One region of the Cobetia sp. 3AK genome, then DNA from elsewhere that is predicted to be linked to it. Evidence: predicted binding sites of a transcription regulator. Region 1 holds the regulator's gene; each other region holds the start of a gene.
What was found. The regulator LexA, encoded in region 1, represses DNA repair genes until DNA is damaged. The targets are predictions, from matches to a motif close to TACTGTNTANNTANACAGTA.
Positions count from the first base shown of each region.

Region 2: the regulator LexA is predicted to act here: its motif matches at 2,402-2,421, upstream of recN (DNA repair protein RecN).
Region 3: the regulator LexA is predicted to act here: its motif matches at 1,458-1,477, upstream of dinB (DNA polymerase IV).

Region 1 is NZ_JARWKR010000001.1:290,255-294,465, reverse strand. Features, by position in the region: gene topA (type I DNA topoisomerase) at 1-1,083, shown strand, start outside; gene QD228_RS01260 (DUF6586 family protein) at 1,083-1,562, shown strand; gene QD228_RS01255 (hypothetical protein) at 1,816-2,055, shown strand; gene lexA (transcriptional repressor LexA) at 2,186-2,815, opposite strand; gene QD228_RS01245 (TetR/AcrR family transcriptional regulator) at 3,380-4,057, shown strand; gene QD228_RS01240 (L,D-transpeptidase) at 4,057-4,211, shown strand, end outside.
Region 2 is NZ_JARWKR010000006.1:296,825-301,035, reverse strand. Features, by position in the region: gene dnaK (molecular chaperone DnaK) at 1-1,287, opposite strand, end outside; gene grpE (nucleotide exchange factor GrpE) at 1,504-2,133, opposite strand; gene recN (DNA repair protein RecN) at 2,498-4,168, shown strand.
Region 3 is NZ_JARWKR010000001.1:72,819-77,029, forward strand. Features, by position in the region: gene QD228_RS00330 (Na+/H+ antiporter family protein) at 1-1,341, shown strand, start outside; gene dinB (DNA polymerase IV) at 1,496-2,554, shown strand; gene QD228_RS00340 (HlyD family efflux transporter periplasmic adaptor subunit) at 2,604-3,737, opposite strand; gene QD228_RS00345 (glycosyltransferase) at 3,737-4,211, opposite strand, start outside.

The sequences.
Region 1 (4,211 bases):
TACGTGGCGCTGGAAAATCGGCGTTTCTATGCCGAGAAGCTGGGTGACATCGTCACTGATCGTCTCAGTGAATCCTTCAAGGACCTGATGGACTTCGGCTTCACCGCGCGCATGGAAGACTACCTCGATGAGGTGGCCAATGGTCAGCGCAACTGGCGCGAGCTGCTGGATGCCTTCTACGCCGAGTTCAAGGCCGAGCTGGATCACGCCCAGTCAGAAGAGGGCATGCGCCCGAATCAGCCGGTGCCGACCGATATCGCCTGCCCGACCTGTGGTCGCGAGATGCAGATCCGTACCGCCTCCACCGGCGTCTTCCTGGGGTGCTCCGGTTACAACCTTCCGCCCAAGGAGCGCTGCAAGACCACCATCGACCTGTTGCCGGGGGATGAGGCGGTCGCCGCTGACGCGGATGAGAATGCCGAGACCGATGCACTGCGTGCCAAGCGCCGTTGTCCGATCTGCGCCACGGCCATGGACAGCTATCTGATCGACGAGCAGCGCAAGCTGCACGTCTGCGGCAACAGCCCGGACTGCGTGGGACATGAAGTCGAGCAGGGTCAGTTCCGCATCAAGGGCTACGATGGACCGGTGATCGAGTGCGACAAGTGCGGTGCCGACATGCAGCTCAAGACCGGGCGTTTCGGCAAGTACTTCGGCTGCACCAACGAGGATTGCAAGAACACCCGCAAGCTGCTCAAGTCCGGGGAGGTCGCGCCGCCGAAGATGGACCCGATCCCCATGCCGGAACTTGCCTGCGTGAAGGTCGAGGATCACTACGTGCTGCGTGATGGCGCCAGTGGCCTGTTCCTTGCCGCCAGTCAGTTCCCCAAGAATCGCGAGACGCGTCCGCCGCTGGTCAGCGAGCTCAAGGCGCATGCCGACGAGCTGCCGGAGAAGTATCACTTCATCCTCAAGGCGCCGGAGAAAGACCCCGATGGCCGCCCGACGCAGATTCGTTTCTCGCGCAAGGCCAAGGAGCAGTTCGTGATGACGGACGAGGATGGCAAGGCGACGGGGTGGAAGGCGACCTTCGACAACGGCCGTTGGGTCGTCGAGGACAAGCGCAAGGGAGCCAAGAGCTGATGAGCCAGCGTGGCCGCACCAATCAACTGCTGTATCAGGCCGAGTTGCTGCTGGAGCAGACGGCCGTCGCGACGCGTGATGAGCATGCCGTCGCACGGCGCATGGCCGGTGAGGAAGGGGCGCTGGCGTTGATGGAGCTGGCATTGGCCTCGTTGATCGAGGAGTGCGCCGCGTCGGCACGCTGGCCTGAGGTCGGCTGGCGCGAGCGGCTGGCCACACCGCCGACTCCCGTGGCGGAAATCGAGCAGTTGCGAAGCCTGCAGGCGCAGCCGGACAGTTGGTTGAGCCAGCTGGTGGCCGATATCACGCGTCTGCATGAAGAGGGCGGTGCTGCCCGGCGTGAGGAAGGCCAGGCGCGTGGCGATGGTCTCATCATCGCCGCGGCGGCCAATGCGCCTCTGGCAGAGCGTCTCGCCACGGCAGTCAGCGCCATGAAGGCGTTGCTGTCACACCTTCGCGAGTCGAATGTGGAGTGGTAGCGTCGCGCCTTGCCTGACCCGAAGGCGCTGGCATGTCACGCACCTGTCATTCAGGTGACGCCCTGGCATGACGGGTGCTAGACTGGCGGCATTGTGGCAAGCCCTGCATTCTCCGGTACGACCATGGCTCTGGCTGTGGTCGTACTTTTTTCTGCATTGTCGCCAGTGACTGCAAGTCGCAGGGCCTGCCCGCCGTCAAGCTGACGATCACAACGACGCCGGTATCCTCAGGATGCCGTGCAGGAGGAATGACGTGTCCGATCCCGCCGTACTTGAAATCGTGCAAATGGAAGATGGGGAAGTGATCCTGCGTGCCGCCGAGAGTGAAGGTGAGCCACTTCTCAGTATCCGCATCTCCGATGAAGCTGCCGATCTGCTGCGTGACAATCGCTTCGAGGTCGCGCGTGAGATGATCGACCACGCCATCACCCGCACCCGCCTGTGGGATGGCGAGGATGATGAAGACGAGCAGTCGGAAGGCATGGTGCACTGAGCACTTCCCGCATGTCTGCCTGTCACGAAAAAACCCGCCAATCGGCGGGTTTTTTCGTGGATGCCCTGATGGCGACAATCGTCATCTGCGCGTCAGCGCTGTGAGGTCAGACTGCCTGCGAGCCTTGAGATCAGTGCAGGCCGCCATCGCGGATCACGCCCACGCCGAGGCCCTCGATTTCCAGGCTGTCCGTGCGCAGATCCACCTTGATGGGAGCGAAGTCCTCGTTCTCGGCTTCCAGCCATACGTAATGGCCATCGCGACGGAAGCGCTTCACCGTCACTTCATCTCCCAGACGCGCCACCACGATCTGTCCGTCACGCACGCTGCTCGTGCGGTGCACGGCCAGCAGGTCACCTTCCAGAATGCCGACATCCTTCATCGAGACCCCGCGCACGCGCAGCAGATAGTCGGCGGCAGGCGAGAAGTAGTCACTGGGCAGCGGGCAATGGCGATCGATATGCTGGCTGGCCAGGATAGGGCTGCCAGCGGCCACTTCCCCGATGACCGGCAGGCCCTGCTCGCTATCCTCTTCCGCCTCTGCCAGAGACGGCACGCGGATGCCCCGCGAGGTGCCCGGCACCATCTCGATGGCTCCCTTGCGCTTCAGGGCACGCAGATGCTCTTCCGCGGCATTCGGTGAGCGAAAGCCCAGTGCCTGGGCGATTTCGGCACGCGTTGGCGGATAGCCTGAGGACTTGATGGTCTTGATGATGAAATCGAAGACATCCTGCTGGCGCGGAGTAAGCGGCTGAGTCATGGGCATTGCCTTTGGCCTGGGCGGCATCTGAGCTGACGGCACGGGGTGTGCATCCATACAACTGTCATTGTATCCAGTCATGGCGGTCATGCAAGGCATCGTGGGTGCTTTGGCAGCAACGTTGCCGGCATCTTCGTCGACATCGACATGCTGACGCGAGACAGCGGGTGTCCGGGACGCCCCATGACCATCCCGTCCCCGAATGTCCCGCGTGAATGCGCGTCCTGCCGGTCTTGGCTGTCGAGTGTTTGAAACAACCAGCAATTGCCAGTCATGGCATGGACAGCTAGAATTATCTTGTTTCAAACGAATGTTCGTCGGGCGCATCCGGCTACCGGTACACAGGCCCTGTGTGTCCTGTGCGTCTGTCCTGTGCTCGGGATACGGCTCGTGGCAGCCTCCGCCTCGGAGTCGCTGCCTGACACGCGGTGCGTGAAGACCGACATGTCGTTTGATTGACCTGCATGAGAAGAGTCGCCCCCCGGGCCACGGCCTTGCCGTTGTCCGGGGGGACAAGGACTCCCGTGCCCCCTCGTGATTGATCACCTGACAAGGCATCCGCCCATGGCCCAGACCGATACCGTTACCCGTATCCTCGATACCGCCGAGGTCCTGTTCGCCGAGCGAGGCTTCGCCGAAACCTCGCTGCGCAATATCACCAGCAAGGCCAAGGTCAACCTGGCGGCGGTCAATTATCACTTCGGCTCAAAGAAGTCATTGATCCAGGCAGTGTTCGCCCGCTATCTCGACCCCTTCAGCGAGCGTTTCCATGCGGCACTCGACAGTGTCGAGCAGCAGCATGCCGGTCGTCAGGTGCCGCTGGAAACGCTGCTGGAAGTGATGGCGCGCACGGTGCTTGAGGTGCCGGCCGAGCGCAACAGCCTGCGTACCTTCATGCGCCTGCTCGGGCTTGCCTATACCCAGGGGCAGGGCCACATGCGCCGCTACATTCGCGAGCATTACGGCACGGTCTTCAGCCGCTTCGCCGAGCTCCTGAAGCTTGCGACGCCGGACCTGCCAGACAACGAGCGCTTCTGGCGTCTGCACTTCATGCTCGGCAGCGTGATCTTCACCTTCTCGGGACTGGACGCACTGCGCGATATCGAAGAGGCCGAATACGGCCATCACACCAGTGTGCGCGAGCTGATCCAGCACATGCGTCCGGTGGTGGTGGCGGCGATGGCGGCTCCGCTGCCGGCCTCGCTCGGAGATGGTGAAGCGGTCACCCAGGCGGCCAGCTGATGGCTTGCTGGGTCTGCGTGGATCTCACCCGCCAGCGTCTCGAGATACGCAATGACGCGCCCAGTGGCAGTCGTGATGCGCCGCCCCCCGCGGCTGACCCTGACACGCTGGTGCATGCCTGTGCGATCTCCAGCGGCCTCAACGGTATCGGCGA
Region 2 (4,211 bases), on a different contig from region 1:
AGCGGTGGAGAACACCTGAGACTTCTTGGTCGGGATGGTGGTGTTCTTCTCGATCAGCGGAGTCAGCACGCCACCCATGGTCTCGATGCCCAGCGTCAGCGGCGTCACGTCCAGCAGCAGCACGTCCTTGACGTCGCCACCCAGCACGCCACCCTGGATACCGGCGCCGACGGCGACCGCTTCATCCGGGTTGACGTCCTTGCGCGCTTCCTTGCCGAAGAATTCAGCGACCTTGGACTGCACCAGCGGCATGCGAGTCTGACCACCGACCAGGATGACATCGTCGATCTCGGAAGCGGACAGGCCGGCATCGGCCAGAGCGGTCTGGCACGGCTTCAGGGAGCGAGCGACCAGCTCATCGACCAGCGACTCGAGCTTGGAACGGGTCACCTTGACGTTCAGGTGCTTCGGACCGGTGTTGTCTGCGGTGATGTACGGCAGGTTCACGTCGGTCTGCTGAGCGCTGGACAGCTCGATCTTGGCCTTCTCGGCAGCTTCCTTCAGACGCTGCATGGCGAGATTGTCGCCGGACAGGTCGATGCCGCTGTCGGACTTGAACTGGTCAACGAGGTAGTTGATCAGATGCATGTCGAAATCTTCACCGCCCAGGAAGGTGTCGCCGTTGGTGGCGAGCACTTCGAACTGGGTCTCACCGTCGACGTCCGCGACTTCGATGATGGAGATATCGAAGGTACCGCCACCCAGGTCGTAGACCGCGATGGTCTTGTCACCACGAGACTTGTCCATGCCGTAGGCGAGTGCCGCGGCAGTCGGCTCGTTGATGATGCGCTTGACCTCGAGACCCGCGATGCGGCCGGCGTCCTTGGTCGCCTGACGCTGGGAGTCGTTGAAGTAGGCCGGCACGGTGATGACCGCTTCGGTGACTTCTTCACCGAGGTAGTCTTCCGCGGTCTTCTTCATCTTCTTGAGGATTTCCGCACTGATCTGCGGCGGTGCCATCTTCTTGTCCTTCACCTGGACCCAGGCATCGCCATTGTCGGCTTCGACGATCTTGTACGGCACCATCTTGATGTCTTTCTGGACGACATCATCCTTGAACTTGCGACCGATCAGACGCTTGACCGCGAACAGGGTGTTCTCCGGGTTGGTCACTGCCTGACGCTTGGCCGACTGACCGACAAGGATCTCGTTGTCGTCGGTGTAGGCGATGATGGACGGCGTGGTGCGGCCACCTTCAGCGTTTTCGATGACCTTGGTCTTGTCGCCGTCGAGCACTGCCACACAAGAGTTGGTAGTACCCAAGTCAATACCGATGATGCGTCCCATAATCGTATACCTCGAATCTGTTGCTAGCCTGAAAGATGAGTCTGGTTGTCGGTACCTTGTGTCGGCACCTGAACTTGCTTCAATAAGTGGGGTCGCGCGTCAGGCTTTCAAGGGTGTGCTGGCATTTTTTGCCGCCCTGATCCTCCTTGAAGCCCCGCAGGGCGGGCATGTGCCATCACGACACATGCCCTCATGGCCACTCGACCCCGCAGGGCCTCAGTTGGCCTTGCTGACCGCGACCATCGCCGGACGCACCAGGCGACCATTGAGGGTGTAGCCCTTCTGCATCACGTCGATGACGCTGTTCGGCTCGGCATCCGGAGATGGCACCATGGCGACCGCCTGATGGTATTCCGGGTCGAAGGGCTCGCCGTGGGGGTCCAGCTGCTCGACGCCTGACTTGTTCAGGGCATCCAGCTGCATTTTCAAGGTCATCTCGATACCTTCGACATGTGCCTTGGCTGCCTCGTCGTCGCTCATGGACTCAAGCGCCTTCTCGAGCGAGTCCACCACCGGCAGCATTTCCTTGACGAACTTCTCCAGCGCGAACTTGCGAGCCTTCTCGGCATCCTGTTCGGCGCGACGGCGCGCGTTCTGCGCCTCGGCAGCTGAACGCAGCGCCTGGTCCTTCGCCTCCTTCACCGCCTGCTCGAGTTCCTCGACCTGAGCGGCCAGCATCTCGGCTTCCGGATTGTCGATCAGCTCACCTTCGCTTTCGGCGGCGACATCGGTGGCATCCAGTATGTCTTCAATCACTTCGCCTTCCGGAGTTTCCGGCTGCGGCTCGGCGTCGCGAGCGGCACGCTGAAGTTCTTCATCCATCGGGGTCTGCGGATCCTGAGCCATGCTGTTCTCCTGCGGGCCGACGTCTGTGCGCCATTGCCCTGTTCGTGGCCTGCGGAGCCTGCCTCGAGACGACGAAGGCAAACCCCTGAAGACAGGCCATGAGTTGCCTGTAGGGCAGCAAGGCCGCGCCATTGCTGCCGACGATGAGTGTCAGGGCCTTTATATGGGGCCGGCACTCGGCTTCTCAAGCCTTCGATGCGGCTTTTCTGCCAGCTGAGTCCGGCATGGATTGAAGGCCGACGGAGCGTGCTGTATAAAAAGCCATATACACTGTATGTACATCCTGTATGGCGACTCCGTAGTCACCCCCGAAACGGGCAATGATCGGCACGGCGTACGCCCCAGCTTCCCTTCGGAGGTAGTCATGCTGCTACAGCTCGCCATTCAAGATTTCGCCATCGTCGAGACACTGGAACTCGATTTTCGCCGCGGCATGACCGCCATCACCGGCGAGACGGGTGCCGGCAAGTCCATCCTGCTCGGTGCGCTCGGCCTGTGCCTGGGCGAACGTGCCGATGCCGGCAGCGTGCGACATGGCGCGGATCGCGCGGATCTCATCGCACGCTTCGATATCACAAGCCTCAGCGATGCGCGCGAGTGGCTCGACGAACGTGAGCTGGGCAGCGACGACTGCCTGCTGCGCCGGGTGATCACCGCCAGCGGACGCTCGAAGGCCTGGATCAACGGCACCCCCTGCACCATCGCGGACCTGCGGGAACTGGGTGAGCACCTGATCGACATCCATTCCCAGCACGCCCACCACTCGCTGTTGAAGGAAGAGACGCACCTGCGTCAGCTCGACGAGTACGCCGGGATCGAGACGCAGGTCACGCAGCTGCGCGAGGACTTCCGCCACTGGCAGGAGGCACATCGCCGCCTCAAGCGCATGAGCAATGATGGCGACGAGGTACGCGCTCGTCGCCAGCTGTTGCGCTATCAGGTCGAGGAGCTTGATGAGCTGGCACTCAGCGAAGGCGAGCTGGAGGCACTGGAGCAGGAGCAGGAAACCCTGGCCAATGCCGAACAGATTCTCAGCGAGGCACAGGCCGCCGCCGAGTGCTGCGATCATGATGATGAAGGCGCCCTCGCGCGCCTCAATCAGGCCGTGGCGCGACTGACACACTTGCCGGGCAGCGAGCAGGGTTCGCTGGCCAGCGCACTGGGCATGCTGGAAGAGGCACGCATCCAGATAGAAGAAGCGGCACGCGAGCTGAACCGCTTCGTCGAAGTCACCGAACTCGACCCGGAGCGCCTGGCCTTCGTCGATGAGCGCCTTGGGCGCATCCACCAGATCGCCCGCAAGCATCATGTCTTGCCCGAGGAGCTGCATGGCCTGCACCAGCGACTGAGCGAGGAGCTGGAAGGGCTCGGGGGTGACGAGGAGGCCATCGAGGCACTGCGCCAGGAAGTGGCGGCCCGCCGGGATGCCTGGAAGATCCTGGCCGCTGAGGTCGGTACGTCACGAGCCGCTGCCGCCCCCCAGCTGGCCAGCGACATCCAGGATCAACTGGCCTTCCTCGGCATGGGCAAGGCGACGTTCGAGGTTGCCGTCGAGCCACGCGAGCGCCCGCAACCCGAAGGCATGGAGCGCATCCACTTCCGCATCAGTGCCAACCCGGGGCAGCCGCCGCGGGCGCTGGCCAAGGTCGCCTCGGGCGGTGAACTGTCCCGTGTCTCGCTGGCCATTCAGGTGGTGGCCGCCAGTCGCTCGACCATTCCCAGCCTGGTCTTCGATGAAGTGGATGTCGGCATCTCCGGTGCGACCGCCGAGATCGTCGGTCAGCTGCTGCGCCGACTGGGCGACAAGGGTCAGGTGCTGACCGTCACCCACCTGCCTCAGGTCGCGGCCCAGGCGCATCAACATCTGCATATCGAGAAGCAGGCAGAGAAGAACACCACACGTACCCACATGGCACTGCTGGACGAGAGTGGCCGCGTGCGGGAACTGGCACGCATGCTGGGCGGCATTCACCTGTCCGAGCAGACCCTGGCACACGCTCGCGAGATGCTCAGCGCGGCGGACAGCCGTCACTGAGCCCCGAAAGGCCGCCTTCCCGACGTCCATTCGTCCAATGAAC
Region 3 (4,211 bases), 220 kb from region 1:
GCGGTAATACTGGCCGTTCTGGTCATGGTCGGCCTGTCACTGGCCCGAGTCTCGGTCGTCTTCGCTCTGGTGGCCGGCGCCTTGGTCGGCGGCCTGTTCAGTGGCCTGTCTCTGACTGACACTCTCGGCGCCTTCAACGACGGCGTCGGCGGTGGTGCCAAGGTCGCCCTGGCCTATGCCACGCTCGGTGCCTTTGCCGTGGCCCTGTCTCGCTCCGGCCTACCGGATCTTCTTGCCGCACGCCTGATCGGTATGCTCAATGGGGAGAGCACCCCTCGCCGTCAGACCGCCATCAAGTACGGCTTGCTGGGCAGCGTGACATTGGTGGCGATCTCGTCCCAGAACCTGATCCCTGTCCACATCGCCTTCATTCCGATCCTGATTCCGCCACTGCTGGTGGCCATGAACCGCCTGCGCCTGGATCGCCGCGCTGTCGCCTGTGCCCTGACCTTTGGTCTGACGGCTCCCTACATGCTGCTGCCGGTGGGCTTCGGTTCCATCTTCCTCAATGACATCCTGCTGGCCAACATCAATGAAGCGGGCCAGGCAATGGGGCTGGAAGTCACCCGCGGCATGGTGCCGATGGCAATGGCCATTCCGGTAGGCGGCATGTTCCTGGGACTTCTGACTGCGGTCTTCGTCTCCTATCGCAAGCCGCGTGACTACGCCAATCGCGAGATCAAGTCGACCAATGTCCCGCACCATACTCCAGTGCATGCACCATCCCGCAGCGGCCTGATCATGGCTGGGGTCGCCATCATCGCCGCCCTGGGCATCCAGCTCTATTCCGGCTCGATGATCCTGGGCGGCCTGGTCGGCTTCGCCATTCTTTCCCTGGGTGGCCTGTTCAAGTGGAACGAAGCCGACGACCTGTTCACCTCCGGCATGCGCATGATGGCACTGATCGGCTTCATCATGATCTCGGCAGCCGGCTTCGCCTCCGTCATGAAAGCTACGGGTGATATCCAGACCCTGGTGGATGCCTCCTTCCACATCATCGGAGACAACAAGCCGTTGGCCGCGCTCGTCATGCTGATGGTCGGACTCTTCATCACGCTGGGCATCGGCTCCAGCTTTTCCACCATCCCGATCATCGCGGCGATCTATGTCCCGCTGGCCCTGCAGTTCGGCTTTTCCCCCCTGGCGACCGTCGCCCTGATCGGCACCGCGGCCGCACTGGGCGATGCTGGCTCCCCCGCCTCTGACTCCACACTCGGCCCGACGGCAGGCCTGAATGTCGATCAACAGCATGATCATATCTGGGACAGCGTGGTGCCGACCTTCATCCACTACAACATCCCGTTGATCGTCTTCGGCTGGGTGGCGGCGATGACGCTGTAATCCGCCGGCCAGGGTAGCCTGGCAACGGCAACAGGAAATACGACAACGCCCGGCAGGCATCACGTCTGCCGGGCGCTGTCGTCTCTGGGCGAAGAATGAGGCGACACGCCGCCTGACACTGGACAGCCATCCAGTCTTTTAGGATGATGCGCGAATGCGCAAGATCCTTCATGCTGACTGCGATTGTTTCTACGCCGCCGTCGAGATGCTTCGTCACCCAGAGTGGCGCGAGGTGCCCATCGCCATCGGTGGCCGCACCGAGCAACGTGGCGTGATCGCCACCTGCAATTATCCGGCTCGCGCCTTCGGCGTCCGCTCTGCGATGTCCACAGCGCGCGCCCTGCGCCTGTGTCCGCAACTGATACTCGTCCCCCCCGACTTCGAGCGCTACCGTGCCGTCTCGCAGGAGATCCAGGCACTGTTTCACGAACTGACACCACTGGTGGAACCTCTATCGCTGGACGAAGCCTACCTGGACGTCAGCGATATCGAGGAATTTCAGGGAAGCGCGACCTGGATGGCGCGCTGGCTGAAGGAAGAAGCCCTGAAGCGCACCGGGGTCACGCTGTCGATCGGCGTAGCCGCCAACAAGTTCCTGGCCAAGATCGCGAGTGACTGGGAGAAACCCGATGGCCTGACGGTGATCACGCCAGAGTCCAGCGACGCCTTCATTCGTAAGCTGCCCGTCGGCAAGCTGCATGGCGTCGGCCCGGCCACGCTGGCCCGCCTCAATCGGCTGGAGATTACCACCTGCGATGACATCCGCACGACACCACTGACCACACTGGTCGAACACTTCGGCAAATTCGGACATCGCCTGCATGAACTCTCTCATGGCATTGATGACCGCCCCGTCAAGGTCGAGAGAGAGCGGAAGTCCATCAGTGTCGAACGCACTTTCGATCAGGATCTTCCGGATCTCTCCGCGTGCCTCGCCAAGCTTCCCATGCTGATGGAGCGCCTCGGGGAGCGTCACGCACGCCAGGAACAGCCGGTGCTGGCCAAGCAGTTCGTCAAGGTACGCTTCAACGACTTCACCAGCACCACGCTGGAAAGCCTCCTCCCCGCCTCCACCCTCTCATTGCCGGACGCCAGGAGTTTCGCACTGCTGATGGAGCAAGCCTGGCAACGTGGCCATCGACCGGTGCGCCTGCTGGGAGTCGGTGTCCGACTCAAGGCCCACGAAGAGACGCAACAGCTGGGGCTGTTCTGAGAGGGTGACGAGTGATGGGTGTAAACATCTTGGACAGGAGAGGGTGAGCTTACTTAACACCACCTGCAACGGCATCGTTTTCCCGATGAGTCTCGCCCTCCTCCCCCCAATTACCCCAGAGCGCCGAGGGTGAGCGTAGCCGTATTTCCAATGGCAAGCCCTCCACATCGTGTTGAACATCGATTTTCTCAAGCGGTTTCAACCTTACTTCCAGCATTGCCTGATGACCGTCGAAAGGGCCCGCCAATTGAGAGGGAAGCTTCTGCGTCAGTTCCGGTGGCGCTACGATGCGAGCCAATATACTTCGCCCATCTGCAAAATGTGCTTCAGCAACCCGCCCTACGGCGACCTTGCCAACATACTTGGGTGAGAAATAAGCATGGAACTCGGGTGAGTTGGCTGGCACCAGGACTCCCAGAGGATCTCCTGCACTGACTCGCTGGCCGACCTGGACATAGGTCTTGGCCAACAGACCATCTTGCGAGGCATCGATCCTCAACTCATGGATCATCGCTTCCAGCTGAGCAAGCTCCCGTGTCAGATTCTGACGTCGCTGGACGATAGGACCCACCAGCTCGGCACGCAACTTCTCACGTTGCTGCAACAAGAGGTTCTCTTCAGCCTCGGAGAGCTGATCACGAGCATTTGAACGCGCGACATGAATACTGGCCAGATCCGTCAGAGGCACTTCTCCCTGTCGTCGGAACGCTTCGAACTTGTCCGCCACCCCGGACTGGAACGTCAAGGACGACTGTGCATTGGCCACACGTCGCTGTGCCGTCTCTATCAATGACTCACTTTGTTCCTGGGCGCCTTGAGGAGGCAAGGTCGACAATATATCTTCAAGTGCATGTCGCTCGGCAGTGAGTGCCGGATCCTCAAGCTCGAACAGCCTCATATCGACGGACACCTTGTTACCCGCACGCTGGGGAACCTCAGTGACACGAGCATCGCGCGGACTGGTGATCACAAGAGGCTCATGAGTCAGCACTGCTGGCGCCACCAGCAACACACGATCACGTAATGCATACCAGCTGAAGGCGACGATGGGGACCAGTACCAATGCCATCAAACCAAACCAACGCCAGCGCCCCCCGCCACGACGTGCCTTGGCGTAAGGCACCTTGAGCCCATCCTGCTGATCAGGACGACGGGATTTTTCGGGATCGAAACGAATATCCATCAGAAACGGTTTCCTCTTCGCAGGACCCACCAGGGTGCCATGCTGGTTTCTTCGTGGCTGCGACGCAGCATTTCATTGAGAATCGCGACCAGAGCCAATAGGCGCATGCTCAGCTGATATATCGGAAGTACCGGCAGCCAGATCATGTCGCGTAGCGCAAGTGACGGCACTCGGCTCACACATAGCAATCCCATCAATGCATACCAGGAGCACAAGGCAAGATAGATCAGATACAACAACACGCTGATCGCCACGGCATGCACCAGCGGCTGGGTGGCATACCACCACATGACATACCCTCCTATCAGGAAGGGTAATGCCACACTCTGGACAAGCCCGTAAGCCAGGGTGAACAAGGTTCCGGGCCATCCCATCAATCGGGGTCGGATGCCATGCCAGTGCTTGCGTAGATAAACAAAGTAGAGATCTCCCTCCCAACGCATGCGCTGACTGGCAAGGCCCGCCACCGTATCC